3 regions of the Beggiatoa leptomitoformis genome follow, and region 2 is predicted to be linked to each of the others. Evidence: predicted binding sites of a transcription regulator. Region 2 holds the regulator's gene; each other region holds the start of a gene.
The links. The regulator PhoB, encoded in region 2, activates phosphate uptake and scavenging genes when phosphate is short. The targets are predictions, from matches to a motif close to GNNTGTCATAAAACTGTCANAT.

Region 1 (5,882 bases), 920 kb from region 2:
CTGCGCACGAAAAGAGACATCATCAATGGCAATCAAACCACTAAAACGCATGGTCAGATGTTCAACGCTGAGTAACGTATTCATCATCGTTTAGCCCTGTTCTGTTTGCGTGTTGGTATAGCGTCCGTGTAACAAGATGGTTGGGTCGCGGTGTGAAAGCAAACCACGCGGTCGCCAGACCATAATTAACACCATTCCCCCACCAAAGGCTAACATCCGATATTCTTGTAATTCGCGGAAAAACTCAGTCAAGCCAATTAAGATAATCGCCGCAATGACTACACCCATTTGTCGCCCCATGCCACCTAAAACGACAATGGCTAAAATCAAGGCAGATTCGACAAAGCTGAAACTTTCAGGACTGATAAAACCTTGACGTGTCGCAAAAAATGCTCCTGCAAACCCGCCAAACATTGCACCAATTCCAAACGCCGTTAGTTTAATATTGGTTGGATTCATCCCCAATGAACGACAGGCAATTTCATCTTCGCGCAACGCTTCCCACGCCCGCCCAATAGGGAGTTTACGAGTACGTAAGGTAAAAAAATTGGTCAATAATGCCATGCACAAAATAACGTAATAAAGGAAAATAATTCGATGGAGCGGTGAAAACTCAAGATTAAAAAAGGTGTGAAACGCATACATTCCTTCTTCAGGCGTGCGCGTAAATTCTAAACCGAAAAAACTCGGTCGTGGAATATCCGAAACTCCGTTAGGGCCGCCCGTGAATTGATACCAGTTAAGCAGAACGACGCGGATAATTTCCCCAAATCCTAGCGTAACAATGGCGAGATAGTCGCCCCGTAAGCGGAGGACAGGATAACCCAGTAAAATACCAAATAAACCCCCAAAAATGCCCGCTAAAGGTAAACACATCCAAAAACTTAACCCAAAATGGGTAGAAAGCAAGGCAAAAGAATATGCACCAACAGCATAAAATCCGACATAACCCAAATCGAGCAATCCCGCTAAGCCAACAACAATATTTAATCCCCAACCCAACATAATGTAGGTTAAAACTAGGGTTGCAATATCTAATACATAACGGTCAACAAAGCTAAAAAACGGCAATGCAAAAGCAAGCACGATAAACATCAGTGCAATGAATAAATTTGCGATACGAAATAAAGGGCGGGGAATATTTAAAGAAACACTGGGGAAAGAAAAATACTGTTGACGACGCAATTGCCAATAGCTAGCAAGGAGAAAACGTCCTGTAAAGACAGAAAGAACCGCAATAACCACCCAATCCCAGCGCGTACTTAGACCTAATCCACCTGCTTGGTCTATGGGACGCACACCTATCATTAATAAACTCAGCCCTAAGGCAATCAGAGCAGCCACACTGGCTTCTTTAATAACGGCTTTCCAAAAAAAAATAGGCGTATCAGTGACACTTGACATTATACTTTCTCCACTTCAGGTTTACCCAATAAGCCTGTAGGACGAAATATCAGCACTAATACTAAGATGGTAAATGCTGCAACATCTTTATATTCAACCGAAAAATACGCAGACCATAATACTTCAATTAAACCAATTAACAGCCCGCCTAACATTGCACCCGGTAACGAACCAATGCCGCCTAAAACAGCAGCGGTAAAGGCTTTAATCCCTGCGGAAAAACCGATAAAAAAATCAATCACACCATAAAATAATAAAAACATCACGCCTGCGACAGCCGCAAGTGCCGCGCCTATTACAAACGTGAGGGATATAGTGCGGTCAACATTAATGCCTAATAATGCCGCCATAGTTATATCCTGTTCACAAGCCCGTTGCGCACGGCCAATATTTGTATGATGAATTAACACCGTAAACCCTGTCATTAATACAAGGGTTGTGACGATGATAATAATTTGCATGTAGCTTAATACAACACTATAACCATTTGTTTCAACAAGCGTAAAGCCGCCTTCTATAAAAGGAGGTAATGGACGCACTCGCGCCCCTTGAAACAATTGCACATAGTTTTGTAAAAAAATGGACATGCCTATTGCAGAAATAAGGGGCGCAAGCCGAAACGAACCCCGTAATGGTCGATAAGCCAAGCGTTCAATGGTCCAGCCATATACGGCGGTGAGTAACATCGCGATGACTAACGTCAGTAATAATGCTAGCGGTATCCATGTAATGCCCGTCGCCCCTAGCACCAATAAGGCAATTAATCCTGTAAACGCACCTATCATAAAAATGTCACCGTGCGCAAAATTAATCATGCCGATAATGCCATAAACCATTGAATAACCAATAGCAATTAAGCCATAAATCGCGCCCAGTGTTACACCATTGATAAGTTGCTGTAAAAAATACTCCATCGCAAGCCCCTCTATGACGGTTGTATGTTAGCGAGTTTATTAAACCACTATGAAGTTTTAATAACTTGAATTTATGTGAAATTCCTGCCAATTCTCATGAAATATCATGGGAAAAGAGGAAATGAGAGAACACAAGGGATAATCGCATGAACACACCGCTCGTGCAATGTGTATTAATTAGCAAATTTTATGATGTATAAGTATGATATTTTATATAAAAACAATAAATTAAACAAAAAATCTCGTAAATCTTGAAAACCAACAGGGTTTTAAAACATCATGGCGATTATTTTGAAAAGAGGCGGGTTACAGTCCGATAGTACGTTATGGTGTAAAAATAGAGACCTAACGCACTCTCGGGTTACTTTAGTTTTTACAAATAACACGGATTAAAGCCATGCTATCCGTGTTACTGTGATGAAGGCGGGTTTATTAATGCCGAATACCGGGGACAGAAAACACTTTACCATTATTAACTTGCATTAAATATAACTCAATATCACCATATACGGCTGCATCAGGCGGTAATTCATTGGCTCGAATAGCGACACCACACCATTGTAGGCGTTTTCGAATATCCCAAATCTCCGCACGGCTGGTGCGATAGGTGGGAAAATGGTCTATCATGCCCGTTAAACCAGATAAATATTGCCCACGAATCCAATGATTTGCACCAAAATCATGGCAATCATTGCAGGAAAAATTCAGTTGTCCAATCTTGCGCTTCATAAGTTGTTCAGCACGTTGTAAAGCCGCCTTGGTGTTGGCATCCTCTGCTTTAATTTGAATGGTTTGTCCATTGGCTAGGTAACGCAAATAAATCGCTAACCCTAGATTTTCTGTGGATTGTGCAAGATATTCTTCCCCTGTTGTCGCGCGTGCATGACGGGTAATAAACTCTTCAACGCCCATGATTTTCTTCAATCGCGGCTCATATTTAGGCATAGTTACAGCCCATTGTTGAAATGTTTTAGTCGCATTTTCATGGCACGATGCACAGGATTTACCTGTTGCACCAACTTTATTAAATAAGCTTGTTCCTAATTCTGTACCAAACATACCCGGATTTTCAAAGGGGTCTAAATTATCTCTATCTTCCACAGGAACAGGGCGCGTTTGTGGATTTTCTTTATTATCAGCAAATTTACTGGGCGTTTTTAAAGTTTTTAAATAGCTGACAATATCCATGATTTCCGCTTCAGTAAATACTTGGTGCGCCCCCCAAGGAGGCATCACGGTTGTAGGGTTATAACGACGCGGGTCATCAATATAATTAAAGAGATGCTCATCTGTTCGTCCCCATGTCGCAACGGTTGATAAATCAGGCGCGACATTGCCCGGTAGTGTTGCACCCGGCATCACATGACACGCATAACAACCGCCCCCCCGTGAACGGTCAGCAACCAGTTTTTTACCATTGTCGGCGTTACCTTCAATGGGCTTATCTATTTTTTTTAGACCACCGACAGCGGGCGAGGTCGATTCGGTTAGGGTATTAAAGGTTTTCCAGTCTTCTTTTGCCCAATCTTTATAACGCTTCCAAGGGTTTGCATAAGAAGGTTTGGTAATATCTAATGGAATATCGGGAGAAAATTCAGCCGCTAAGAGTGGCGTAATGAAGGTGAAGAGGCTTAAGATTAGTGTGAAAAAACGCATTATTCCTCCTATTGATATGTAACAAACGCACGATTGTATAAGTGTTTTCTTGCAATGTTATAGATGATTTTTTTCTAGGGGTATAAGTGAAATCACCTGAATCAAGACTAGCAGAATCTACACTTAGTTTTTTAATAGCCTTTTTAGTGAGGCATGTGATGTTAAAAATTTTAATTAAAATCATTAAAATATATAAACTCTATAGGTTACAGTGGCGTTTTTCTGTGCCACTTTTGCAAATGGTCTGATATTTCTTTATCGCACATCTTGACAAAAAAATACTTACAGCTAAAATTTGACTATTAGTCAAAAATTAACAGAAAGTTTCTTTATTGTCTTGTCCCCAGTTAATTTGTGCGGAGAAATGCAATGTTTACCTTCAAATCCCCTTTACTTAAACCAACGGTATTAGTGCTTGCTGTTATCGGTGTTGCTGGTTGTGATCTCCAAGCAGAAGAAAAAGTAACGGCGGTTGAAGAAGTTCGCCCTGTCCGTGCGGAGCAGGTTGTTTTTAATCCTGTGGATGAAACCAATCATTATGCGGGTGAAGTTAAAGCGCGTTATATCACTGATTTAGGGTTTCGCGTTGGTGGTAAAATCATTGAACGTAAGGTAGATGTTGGTGATAGGGTAAAAAAAGGACAATTACTGGCGCGTATAGACCCTACTGATTATCAATTGACCGTTTTAAGTAGTCGTGCAGAAGTTAATTCTGCTCAAGCCGATTTAGTCAAAGCGCAAGCGGATTTAAAACGTTATGCGAGTCTTGTCGAAAAAGGGGTTATTAGCCGTAATGATTATGATGCGGTCCTTAATAAACACAATACTGCAGCCGCCCGTTTAAAACAGGTAAAAGCCAGCTTAGAAGTGCAAGAAAATCAAACTGTTTATACTGATTTATACGCAGATAAAGAGGGTGTTGTCATGCAGGTTTCTGCGGAAGCAGGCGAAGTGGTGAATGCAGGACAAAGTGTAGTGAGTATTGCCCGCCCACAGGAAAAAGAAGTAGAAATCAGTGTGCCTGAAAATCAATTAGCACAGCTTAAATCTGCGAATAATGTCGTGATTGCGTTGTGGGCTTATCCTGAAAAACAATGGCATGGCACTATTCGTGAAATTTCTCCCAGTGCAGATGCCAGTACTCGGACTTATGCAGTGCGCGTTAGCATTCTTGATGCGGATGAGACTATTCATCTCGGGATGACTGCAACGGTTGCTTTACAAAAAGCCGGGACTGAAAATGTGGCGTTATTGCCATTGTCCGCACTGTATGCACAAGGGGAACAAGCCAGTGTCTGGGTTGTTGACCAAAAAAGTCAAACTGTTAAGCAGGTTCTTGTAAAACTCGGTAATTATCACAATAATCAGGTCACCGTTGTAACTGGTTTGGAAGATGGACAATGGGTTGTTACTGCGGGAACGCATAAATTGCACGCAGGACAAAAAGTAAAATTATTAACCGCTTTGTAGTAGATAGTTAGACCGTAGTAAGCTCGTAAACTCCTGAGCAACTTTTTTTCCCAGCAAGCCTAGAAAGGGAATGCGACGCATTATAGAGAGATAGTGCGTCGTTTTTTTTTGCCTAAAAATAAGAGGCTATCTGAAAAAGACATTTTTCTTGTCTTTAAATTCTGGGAGTTCTGAGAATTTTGATTCAGATAACCCTTAACTTATTAGCTCAACTCCCGACAATGACGGTATAAATCTTTCCAGTCATTGCGCTCTTTTACAACCGTTTCTAAATATTCTCGCCATATTACGCTGTCTTGCACAGGGTCTTTCACCACCGCACCAACCAGACTAGACGCTAAATCATTCGCGTCAATCGTGCCATCACCAAAGTGAGCAGCCAAACTCCATCCGTTATTCATCACAGAAATAGCTTCTGCTGTGCTTAAGGTGCTGGTA
Region 2 (5,882 bases):
AAGGCAATTTAGTCAATCTATACCGTGAGCGTGTAAGACGTTTATCTTGCCAATTTCCAATAGAAAATAATTACTTTGCATGGCAAGCCTTTAGCTCAAGCTATGACCATAAACAACGGGTTGCATTGCCTGATTATTTGAAAGCTGAACATTTTGATGTTTTGAAAGAAAATGTACATCGTGTTGAAACCCATGTGACTTCATTAATGGGTTGCCTGCGTAAACAGCCGAATGCCAGTTTAGACCGTTTCGTTTTTCTTGATTCACAAGATTGGATGACACCAGAAGCCTTAACCGAATTGTGGCAAGAAATCGCACGGGTTGGTAAAGAAGGCACGCGCATTATTTTCCGCACCGCGTCTCCCGAATCACCTATTGAAAAGGCATTGCCTGCGTCTTTACGCTCCCGTTTTGTTTATGAAGAAGAACGTTCTAAAGAGCTGTTTAAACAAGACCGCTCGGCGATTTATGGCGGTTTCCATATTTATTCATTTGCTTAGTGCATCAGTTGGGGCGTATCCATTCGCCCCAATTTGAAAGAGGATTGAAAATATGGACCAAGTGCAAGCAATGGATCAGATGTATCGTTATCAACGGTATATCTATGATATAACTCGTAAATATTATTTATTTGGACGCGATACGCTCATTCGTGAAATGCCTGTACAGGCAGGTGAAACGGTGTTAGAAATGGGTTGTGGTACAGCACGAAATTTGTTGCTCCTCGCAAAGCGTTATCCTAATGCACAGTTTTATGGTTTAGATGCGTCTAACGAAATGCTGGTTACGGCGCAGCAAAAAGTAGAGAAAAACACTGACGCAAAAAATATTCATCTAGTTCAAGCTTTAGCGGAAGAGTTGGATTATAACAAGCTGTTTAATATAGATAAGCCGTTTGATAAAATCTTTTTTTCTTATGCGTTATCCATGATTCCGCCTTGGCAAAAAGCCTTACAAGCGGCATTACAGAATTTAAAAACGGGTGGCGAGTTACATATCGTTGATTTTTCTGACCAACGTGATTTACCCCGCTGGTTTCAATATGTGCTAACTCGTTGGCTTGATTTGTTTGGCGTACATTATCCACCTGATTTATTGCCTTATTTAGAAAATATGGAAAAACAAGAGCTTGGCACGCTAACCACACGCGGGTTGGGCGGACATTATGCGTTTTTAGCGCGTTTTAAGAAAAAATAAACTGCTGTTTGTTACGTTAGTAAACAGATAACGCTGCTCAAGGCGGTGTTGTCTGTGATGTATTGCAATCTACAAAGCAAATTGTGAATCAAACCATTCCTTGTTACGCTTAGACCTAATTTCCCTTAATGCTTAAAAAAATAGGTCTTCGATGATGCAAGTTTCCCAACAAGACATTCAAGATGCGGTTAAACAAGGCATTCTCGATGCAACACAAGCAACGTCCTTGTGGCAGTTTTTAACCAGTCGACAAACACAACCCCAATTTAATATGGCAAATATTGCCTATTTTTTGGGTGCGTTTCTGGTACTGTGTGCGATGACGTGGTTTTTATCTGAGGCATGGCAACTATTTGGCAGTCTTGGCATTATTGGCATTGCGACGGTGTACGCTTTACTGTTTATCTTGCTCGGGAGTATTTGTTGGCAAAAGCCCCAACAACGGGTAGCAGGTGGGTTACTGTTTACCTTAGCTGTTTGTATGACACCGCTTGCCGTTTTTGGCGTTCAACTGTTGCTAGAACAACAAGAAAATATAAGCTTTTTGTTCCCACAACGTGGCATTTGGATGGCCATTGGCACTATCATTGTTGGCGTTATTACACTGAAGTTTGTGCCATTCCCATTCCTAACAGCTCCCATTGCTTTTGCTTGTTGGTTTTTATCCATAGAACTGATACCGACTATTTTTGGTGGTGAAGCCGCCTTTAGTTGGCAAGTTGAACGAGCGATTACCTTGTATTTTGGCGTTATTATGTTGTTGGGAAGTTATTTAGTTGACCGCCGTACTCGTGAAGATTACGCCTTTTGGGGATATTTATTTGGCATGTTAGCGTTTTGGGTCAGTGTTACGTTGATATTGATGGATACTGAACAGGAATTACAACGGGTGCTTTATCTCATTGTCAATCTTAGTTTACTTATTCTATCAGTATTATTACAACGCAAGGTATTTGTGATTTTTGGGGCATTAGGTATTTTGATTTATGTGGGACATTTATCTTATCGCGTGTTTGCCGACTCGATGCTATTTCCTTTTATTTTAACCTTGATAGGCTTAAGTGTGATTTTTTTAGGCGTGCAATATCAACGGTATGTAACCTATTTTAACGAGGTCATACAACAAAAATTGCCGCGTTCTCTAAAATATTTACTTCCTCAACAACGCATACGTCATTAAATCATGCCCGAATTACCTGAAGTTGAAACCACTCGCCGAGGCATCGCGCAGCACTTAGAAGGGCGCACTGTTACCGCTATTGATGTTCGTGAATCGCGCTTGCGTTGGGCAGTGCCGTCAGACCTTGCAACACATCTATTAGGACAGCCCCTGCAACATATTCAACGACGAGGTAAATATTTACTGTTTGCATATCCAACGGGACATTTAATTATTCATTTGGGCATGTCGGGCAGTTTACGCATTGTCTCTCCTGATACCCCACTGAAAAAACACGACCATGTTTTAATCCAGTTTGGACAAACGTTTAGCCTGCGTTATCACGACCCGCGTCGTTTTGGTTGTGTGTTATGGACAAGTGAACCTGTTTTACAGCATCCATTGCTTGCAAGTTTGGGCGTTGAACCTTTAGAAAATGAATTTACGGGCAAGTACTTACAACAAAAAGCAGGTAAAAAACAGCTTGCCGTCAAAACCTTTATTATGAATAGCCATGTTGTAGTTGGGGTAGGCAACATTTATGCGAGTGAATCCCTGTTTTTAGCAGGCATTCACCCGACTCGCGCGGCGGGCGAGATTACGTTAACCCGTTATGAGCAGCTTGCCAGTACGATACGCGAAGTATTAACTGCTTCAATCGCAATGGGAGGGACAACCTTACGTGATTTTGTTAATACCCAAGGTGAACCGGGTTATTTTAGCCAAACCTTGCGGGTTTATGACCGTGCCACGCAAGCCTGTGTAACCTGTAACACACCAATTGAACGTATCATACTTGGACAACGAGCAACGTATTATTGTCCGCATTGTCAGACATAACACTTGTCACCTTTTCTTATTCATTAACCTGTGTAACCTTTAAAATGTCAGAGCAACCTATTCTTATTGTTGAAGATGAAGCCCCTATTCGGGAAATGTTAAACCTTGCCCTGAGTAAAGCGGGGTTTATCGTCACAGAAGCGGCTGATGTCCGTCAAGCACAGACCTTAATTTTTAACCAACTACCTAAATTGATTTTATTAGATTGGATGTTACCTAATAAAGTTAGCGGTATAGAATTTGCGCGCCAACTAAAAAAAGAACCACAAACGCAAGAAATTCCTATTATTATGCTAACGGCTCGTGGTGAAGAAAGCGATAAAATTCGGGGGTTAGAAGTGGGTGCGGATGACTATGTTACCAAGCCTTTTTCGCCACGAGAATTAGTTGCGCGGATTAAAGCGGTGTTACGACGTGCTTCTACCCATTCGGAAGGTGAACAGCTTGCGGTTAATGAATTACGCCTAGACCCTAATGAACATCGCGTAACAATTGCAGGGCAAGAAGTACAAATGGGCCCTACAGAATTTCGCTTGCTTTACTTTTTTATGCGCCATCCTGAACGGGTTTATAGCCGTAGCCAAGTATTAGACCAAGTATGGGGTGGAAATGTTTATATTGAAGAACGAACTGTCGACGTTCATATTCGCCGTTTACGGAAAGCGTTAGCTGATCATAATTATGATTATTTAATTCAAACCGTGCGCGGAGTAGGTTATCGATTTTCGACGCGCGAATAAATCTAATATTATGTTTAATTAGGTGTTATATAGAAGGGCGAATGAATTCGCCCTTTTTTTGTATCCGCAATAAACCTTTTGCAAAAGCAGCATGGATACCACTAAAAGCGGTATTATCCGTTGTCATTTTTCCTAAGATACTTTTACAAGAAATCTAATATGTCCATTGTTTTCTAATTTAAGCGCGCAATCGGCAGATATTATCAATATTATTGATTGATAATATTCCCCAAAATTGTCCATTATATTTTTAGCCAATCCCAAAAAAATTTAATATACAGTATATTACACATTGTGCTTTAGAGTAACCATATCGCGGTTGTAACAAATCGTTATAAAAAAAATTCTCAAAAAGCTATTAGTCCACTAATATTGTTGTTAAAAAAACTTTATAGTAAACTTTCCTTACATTTTCATGTTTAGGTGAAGCCACTATGTCGACATTATTAGGGAGAATAGTGATATTCGCCCTCATCACGTTACTCTACCAGCCAGTTGCTTACGCACTGTCAGCTGCGGAAGAATACGAAATTAAAGCAACCTTTTTATATAAACTAGGCAGCTTTCTGTATTATCCTCCAACAACCCTATCAGATAACAAAAATCAATCTTTTTATATTTGTATCTTAGGACGCGACCCCTTTCAACAAAATATTGATATTGTAGTTGAAAATCAAACAGTACACGGACATGCTATTAAGGTAAAGCGGTTGCAACAAGTACAAGAAGCAAATTCGTGTCATGTATTATTTATTAGTGATTCGGAACAAGCACGGCTAAAAACGATTTTGCAAGCACTCCAACGGCTGCCCATTTTAACTGTGAGTGATATGGCGAATTTTGTTGAACAAGGTGGAATGCTCAAATTTTACAATGAAGATAATAAAGTCCGCCTAGCCTTAGATTCAACAATAATCAATGCGGTTGCCATTAAGCCGAGTGCGAATCTTTTGAGAGTTGCAACAGATATAAGTGCTGATAACTCGAAACTGAAAGCGGTTAATCAGCAAAGAGGGGCGGAGTAACTAACATGAATAAGATAACAATTTATCTATGCACAGCTTGCTTAGTGTTGTTAGCGTTAGACCTACATGCCGCAACTGATGATGAAATAGCCAAAAGAGCGCGTTTGGCACAATTACGTGATTTAGATTTAGCTGAATTGTCTGAAGTGGAAATTAAGTTGGATGATGCTTTTGATATTTTTGGTGGTTTAGTCAAAGCAAAGACAACCAGCATTGCTACAGGAGCAAAACAGGTAACGGACCGCGCACCTGCAGTTACAACCGTTATTACATCACAAGACCTTGAGGCAATGGGTGCAAGAACGCTCGATGATGCTTTACGTAGTGTTCCGGGCATACAGGTTTCATACAACTATTTTAATATCCCTGTTTATAGTGTTCGCGGAATTTCCGTAGCGGGAGACCATGATTCAGGTTTATTGGTTTTAGTTAATGGTATTCGACTTAACGATTCACACCGTGGTTCTAAAGGATTATATTGGAGCGGTTTTCCTATTAGTACAGTTTCTCGTATTGAAATTATTCGTGGTCCTGGTTCTGCTGTTTATGGGGCTGATGCGCTTGCTGGGGTAATTAATATCATCACTAAAACGGCTGATGATATTGATGGAACAGAAGTGGGTGTACGACTTGGCAGTTATAACACGCAAGACACTTGGGTAACACATGGTAGTGAGTGGAATGGTTTTAAAATCGCGGCAATGGCTGAATTTACTAAAACAGATGGACATCAAGGTACAGTAGAAAGTGATGCACAAACTGTATTTGACGGTATGTTTGGCACACACGCATCTTTAGCACCAGGCGAGTATGGGTCAGAAATTACGACCTATGACACTCATATTGATATTAGTAAACAGCGTTGGCAATTAAGGGCAGGTTTGCATAAGGGAGAGGATATGGGGGCTGGAACAGGCATTG
Region 3 (5,882 bases), 720 kb from region 2:
GAAGAACGTGGACGACCATTAGGGTCAAAATCGGGCCAGTTACTTGCAACGTGTGGATTTGCGGGGGTGGGACGGGTTGTGCCTAATTGTGCTTGTAGCCCTTTTGGCACATCACCGGGATGTTGCACATTAATAAACAGTGTTTTTTGGTCGGGGGTGCTAATTATTCCTGTGACTTCGCAACCAATAGGACCTGTGAAGAAACGACGAATTTCGCCTGTTGTTGGGTCTGAGGCTAACATTTGATTATTGCCAAATGCTGCCATTTCCCCATCTAACATGACAGTATCACTCATGTCTGTTTCAATCCATAAGCGTCCGCTGTTATCAAACCATAAGCCATCAGGACAGGCAAAAATATCGCCTTTGATGTTGCCTTGATTTTCAGCAACGGTACTGGCGGGATTGCCTGCTAATACGTATATATCCCATTTCAGGGTTAAAGCAGCTGGGTCATTGTTGGTTTCTGACCAACGTAAAATATGTCCCATGATGTTTTTTGCACGTGGATTCGCGGCATCGGTTGCGGGATTGTTGGTTGTACCGCGTCCAGAATTGTTGGTAAGGGTAACGTAAACTTGTTTGTTTTTGGGGTTAATGGCAACCCATTCTGGTCTATCCATTGGGGTTGCGCCGACTAGTGTTGCTGCCGCACGGGCTTTGATTAACACTTCAGCTTGGTCAGCAAAGCCATTTTCAGCCGTTAAGCCGTTTTGTCCGTAAATCAGGGGTAACCAAACGCCTGTACCGTCAGCCTTGTATTGGGCAACGTATAGAATGCCGTCGTCTAAAATACCTGTACCCACTGCCATATTAGCGGCACGGTTATTTTTGTCATAAGCACGATTACTGATGAATTTGTAGATAAATTCGTTGGTTTTATCGTCACCTAAATAGACAACAACGCGATTGTCATTAGCCAGTACATGTGCGGCGTTTTCGTGGCTGAAACGTCCTAAAGCGGTGCGTTTGATAGGTTTGGAAGTTGGGTCAAAAGGGTCTATTTCGACTACCCAGCCGAAACGATTAACTTCATGGGGTTCTTTGTTGATGTTAAAGCGGTCGTAGTGTACTTCCCATGAGTAATTTGTTCCGCTACTGCTGACGCGGTCACGGCTAACAATGGCTTGCATTTCTGCAGTCAATTCGCTGGCATTGGGGATAATAAAATAGTTTTGATAGTTTTCTTCGCAGGTTAAATAAGTACCCCAAGGAGTTGTGCCATTAGCGCAGTTATTTAGTGTGCCTATCACTTCTCGCCCTGTTGGGTCTGCACTGGTTTGTAGTAGGCGTGACCCTGCTGCCGCGCCACTTATGGTCATTGGTGTGTGGGTGGTAATCCGACGACCATAGGAAGAGGGACGTACAACGCTCCAATCACTGCCACTTTTACGCACTTCAATGACGCTAACGCCATGTGCGGCCATTTCTTTATTAGTTTTTTCTATTGTATAGCCTGCTTTGTCATCTCGATAGCCACCTGTTGTGTGGAGGATTGCATCATCTATATACTCATGATTCATAACCAATAGTCCTTGAGAGGAGGAGTTACCGCCTGTCAGTTGGTCTATGGGGAAATAGTGCATACCATCGTGATGCGCGCCCGCTTGTACCATTTGTTCAGCCGCAGTATTGGAGGCATCTATACGGAAAGCTGCACCATCGGACACAGGGTCACCCCAACGGTATAGAACTTTTGCAGTGTAACCGTCAGGAACAACATGTTTATCTTCTGTGCTAATAGGAACGGATTTAAAGCCTAAACTGGGTAAATCTTCTTCGTCATTATCATCGTTACAACCCGCGAGGCTCATGCCAAACATGGAAACCATCGCAAATCCTAAACCACCTTGTAATACTTGGCGACGGGATAAGCGAATTTCTAATATATCGTTAAAATGGGGATTATTAGGATGAGGGTTGCCAATTTCTGCGGGTAAATCATCAAATTGTTTATCTTTCATAGTGTTTGCTCGTGCTAAACGGGGTTCTTAAGGACGGCTTAAGCTAGCACAGGCGTATGAAATAACGTTGACAGTCTGATGACAGTAACATGACAAAAAGAAAAATAATCAGTATTTTCTATTCGTTAGAATATTGATGGGGTTGTTTTTTTGTAGAGCAAATCCCAAACACCATGTCCGTGACGATGTCCACGTTGTTCGAATTTGGTTAAGGGACGGTCAGCAGGGCGGGGCGCGTAGCTGTTTGGTGCGGTCATATTCTGAAATTGTGGGCTTGCTTCCATCACTTGTAACATTTGTTCAGCGTAATCTTGCCAATCCGTTGCCAAATGAAAAATACCTTCTGTTGTTAGGCGACTGGCTAACAGTTCGACAAAAGCAGCTTGTACTAAACGACGTTTATTATGGCGTTTTTTATGCCAAGGGTCGGGGAAAAAAAGATAAACGGTGTCCAAACTGGCTAAAGCGATATGATTTTGCAGTAGTAAAACGGCATCGCCATTAAAAAGACGGATATTAGTGATATTCTCCGCCTCGATTTGTTTTAACACTTTGCCAAAACCGGGTAAATGTACATCAATTCCTAAATAGTCATTTTCAGGATGTTGTTGCGCCATTTCTAGTAAGGCATCGCCCATACCGAACCCAATTTCTAAATGTTTGGGTTGGGAGCGTGCAAATAAGTCGTTTAAATCGAGTACACCAACAGGGTCAACACCGTAGCGTGACCATAAGTTAGTATAAGCAAGTTGTTGTGAGGGAGTCATGCGCCCATTACGGCGGACAAAACTACGGATATTGGTGAGCGGTTGCATGACTTAAACAATGTAGCGTGAAGTGACACAGTATAAAAACTGTGTAGGATTTTTCCCGGCTCACTGGAAATGTTCAATAATATCCATTAGCAATAAGGAACGACAACCGGGAAAAACACAATGGCAGGAATTAACAGCCGTTATAGGCACATACATGTGCTGATTAAGCGGCTTTATTACCATATTTGCGACGGAATTTATCAACACGACCGCCCGTATCTAAAATCTTTTGCTTACCAGTGTAAAAGGGATGGCAAGCAGAACACACGTCAAGGTGCAAATCTTTTTTAGTAGTAGAACGGGTTTTAAAAGTATTACCACAGCTACACGTGACATTGATTTCTGTGTAGGTGGGATGAATCTCGGGCTTCATAATAACTAAAAACCTCAATTTTTATCGCTGGGTGTGGTTTTAATGGGTAAACAAAACGGCAATATATTCTAATGATATTACCCGTAAACAGCAAGTTATTTATCGGTGAATAAAAATAGTCTGTTTGTATGATTAAACTGTGATTTTACAATGTCCCAACTGGATGAACGGTTAATATTTTAAGCTTTTATCGTTTCACGATGATTGAATATAGACTGCACTAAACTAGCAATCAAGCGCGGAATACGTTATATAATCAATATCGCTTTCTGCTACTGTTCCACGTCTCTGGTGCAACTCAGCGACGCATTATGAAGTTCAATATTTAAAACGATACCAACATATCGCATTTCCATTGATGGACGACCCTTACTTTATTATGTAACTGGTTGGAAAAATTTATGTTTCCGACCATGCGTATCATGGCTAGTCTTAATCATTCCTAGTGTCACATACTAAATAGTATTAATATGCCCGTTATTTTTCAAACCGTTATCCTACTTAGTTTATCCAATGTATTCATGACATTTGCGTGGTACGCCCATTTAAAACACTTGAATAGTCATCCTTGGTATATCGCGGCATTATTAAGTTGGGGGGTGGCATTATTTGAATATTTACTACAAGTGCCTGCTAATCGCATTGGTTATACAGAATTTAATTTATCACAGTTAAAAATATTACAAGAATTTATTACACTAACAGTTTTTGTGCCGTTTTCCCTGTTTTATATGCAACAACCCTTAAAATTAGACTATTTATGGGCAGCATTATGTTTAATTGGTGCGGTATATTTTATTTTTCGCAGTTAAAACAATAAGTTTAGAGTGGAGGAGAAAAACAATGAATAAACCCAAAGTTGCCATTACCCTCAGCGTTGATGCAAATCCCGGTGTATTAGGACATACGGTCGCCCTTTTGCTAGAATCAGGACTTAAATATCAGAAACACCGTTTAGTTAGTAATGCTGACCAAAGCGAAAATATATTAACGTTAGAAGCAACGGGAGAAGTTTCACCCGAATTACAAACGCATCTCATCACCATACCGGGTGTACATGCCGTTGTTAAAATTGAATCCTCTGTGGTGAAAAACCCCGAAAACATCTTGCAACCAGAATCACCCAGTGTTGATAACATTGTTAAATTTTGGCAAACCCCCAGAGCTATTGAACTGATTCAACAGTTTGAAAGTGGCTTGAAAAGCAAAGAACGTGAACAAAAATCCACCCAGTTTGGCGAACAAATTGGCTGTTTACTCTCAGAAGAATATACCGACATACTATTTACACAAACATCAATTGATGACGCTTTACGTCAGGTTGTTGTCCCCGCATTAGGTAATTTTGTCGAAACAGAAATAAAAAACAATGCCTTATATCTCATTCGCTCCGATTTTGTCAATGCACCGCGTGGTAAACTCAAATTGTTATTGGGCTTAGACCAAGAACGTTGTTATGTGATTAGCGGCATAGTACAAGGCTTACTTAATCAAAGTGCTACGTTGCCGAAAATATGTGTTCGTCGTAGCAAATGTGTCGCGGCTGGAGACTCCATGTGTGTGCTACAAGTCGATGTCGCTAAATAATCATGACAGTTTCAACGGCTGACACATTTATTCTTGAATTTAAAGAGGTTTGTAAACAATATTCCCCAACACAACCCGTGTTTACAGATATTAACTTACAAGTCAAGCAAGGTGAGTTTTTTGGATTAGTAGGCGTTAATGGTGCGGGAAAAACAACGCTCATCAAAAGTCTATTAGATTTTTGTGCAATTAATCATGGCACTATTCGCTTATTTAATCACACCCACACTAAACCGATTGCTCGTCAACATCTTGCCTTTTTTCCTGAACATTTCGCGCCACCCGTCTTTCTAACAGGACAAGGTTTTTTACACTATATGGCACGCCTACACGGGCAGCTATATGATAAAAATAAGATAGAAAAGCTCTGTCAAGCACTAGACCTAAACAGTATCGCCCTACAACAACCCATTAAAAGCTATTCCAAAGGCATGGCACAAAAATTAGGACTAGCCGCTTGTTTTTCAGCCGACAAAAAATTGCTTGTCATGGATGAGCCGATGAGCGGTCTAGACCCTAAAGCCCGTGCTTATCTAAAACGCTATTTACTCAACCTAAAAGCACAAGGCACAACTCTTTTTTTTAGCACCCATTTACTCGTTGATGTAGAAAATTTGTGCGACCGTATGGCAATACTACACGCGGGACAATTGCGCTTTATTGGTACACCTGCGGAATGTTGCGCCCGTTTTAACAGCACCGACATAGAACAAGCCTATTTAAATGCTATTACCTAACGCTAGGTTAAAAAACTATTTTTTGAATAGGACTGACCCAACATTCACCATTATCCCCTGTAAAATAAAACCGATATTCTTCTCCCTGTCGCGCCCGACTCACACGCGCTGTAAACGCCCGCAAGGGAGCTACATGCTGACGGTCAAGAAAAAATACTCCAGCCTCTCCCTTACGCCCATTTAACTGAATATCCCACATTAATTGTCCTGAGGGTTCATAACGAAAAATGGCTTGAATTGCATCGCTAGGTAAATACACACGACACTGTTGTGGCGTGGTTTCTAAGCGTTTTAAACAATGACAGCCCTCATCAATATACCCAACCGTCTTGCCCGTCTGAAGGCGTTGTATCGTATCTTGTTCAAGCCACAATAATTCGGGGCTACTGCCACGAAAATAACGTAC

Region 1: a site for PhoB is predicted at 2,330-2,351, ahead of AL038_RS11170 (ABC transporter permease subunit). Genes of this name have one in related genera too.
Region 3: a site for PhoB is predicted at 2,030-2,051, ahead of AL038_RS10295 (PhoX family protein). Genes of this name have one in related genera too.

What each region holds. Positions count from the first base shown of each region.
Region 1 covers NZ_CP012373.2:2,665,378-2,671,259, forward strand. Annotated here, with positions in the region: gene AL038_RS11160 (ABC transporter ATP-binding protein) at 1-87, opposite strand, end outside; gene livM (high-affinity branched-chain amino acid ABC transporter permease LivM) at 91-1,404, opposite strand; gene AL038_RS11170 (ABC transporter permease subunit) at 1,404-2,318, opposite strand; gene soxA (sulfur oxidation c-type cytochrome SoxA) at 2,751-3,974, opposite strand; gene AL038_RS11180 (efflux RND transporter periplasmic adaptor subunit) at 4,344-5,444, shown strand; gene AL038_RS11185 (ATP-binding protein) at 5,648-5,882, opposite strand, start outside.
Region 2 covers NZ_CP012373.2:1,747,016-1,752,897, reverse strand. Annotated here, with positions in the region: gene AL038_RS07325 (BtaA family protein) at 1-500, shown strand, start outside; gene AL038_RS07320 (class I SAM-dependent methyltransferase) at 553-1,197, shown strand; gene AL038_RS07315 (DUF2157 domain-containing protein) at 1,349-2,377, shown strand; gene mutM (bifunctional DNA-formamidopyrimidine glycosylase/DNA-(apurinic or apyrimidinic site) lyase) at 2,381-3,196, shown strand; gene phoB (phosphate regulon transcriptional regulator PhoB) at 3,241-3,936, shown strand; gene AL038_RS07300 (TOL_0243 family YfiR-like periplasmic protein) at 4,371-4,961, shown strand; gene AL038_RS07295 (TonB-dependent receptor plug domain-containing protein) at 4,967-5,882, shown strand, end outside.
Region 3 covers NZ_CP012373.2:2,468,292-2,474,173, forward strand. Annotated here, with positions in the region: gene AL038_RS10295 (PhoX family protein) at 1-1,964, opposite strand, end outside; gene trmB (tRNA (guanosine(46)-N7)-methyltransferase TrmB) at 2,090-2,779, opposite strand; gene rpmE (50S ribosomal protein L31) at 2,943-3,152, opposite strand; gene AL038_RS10310 (DMT family protein) at 3,623-3,964, shown strand; gene AL038_RS10315 (hypothetical protein) at 3,996-4,739, shown strand; gene AL038_RS10320 (ABC transporter ATP-binding protein) at 4,742-5,476, shown strand; gene AL038_RS10325 (hypothetical protein) at 5,484-5,882, opposite strand, start outside.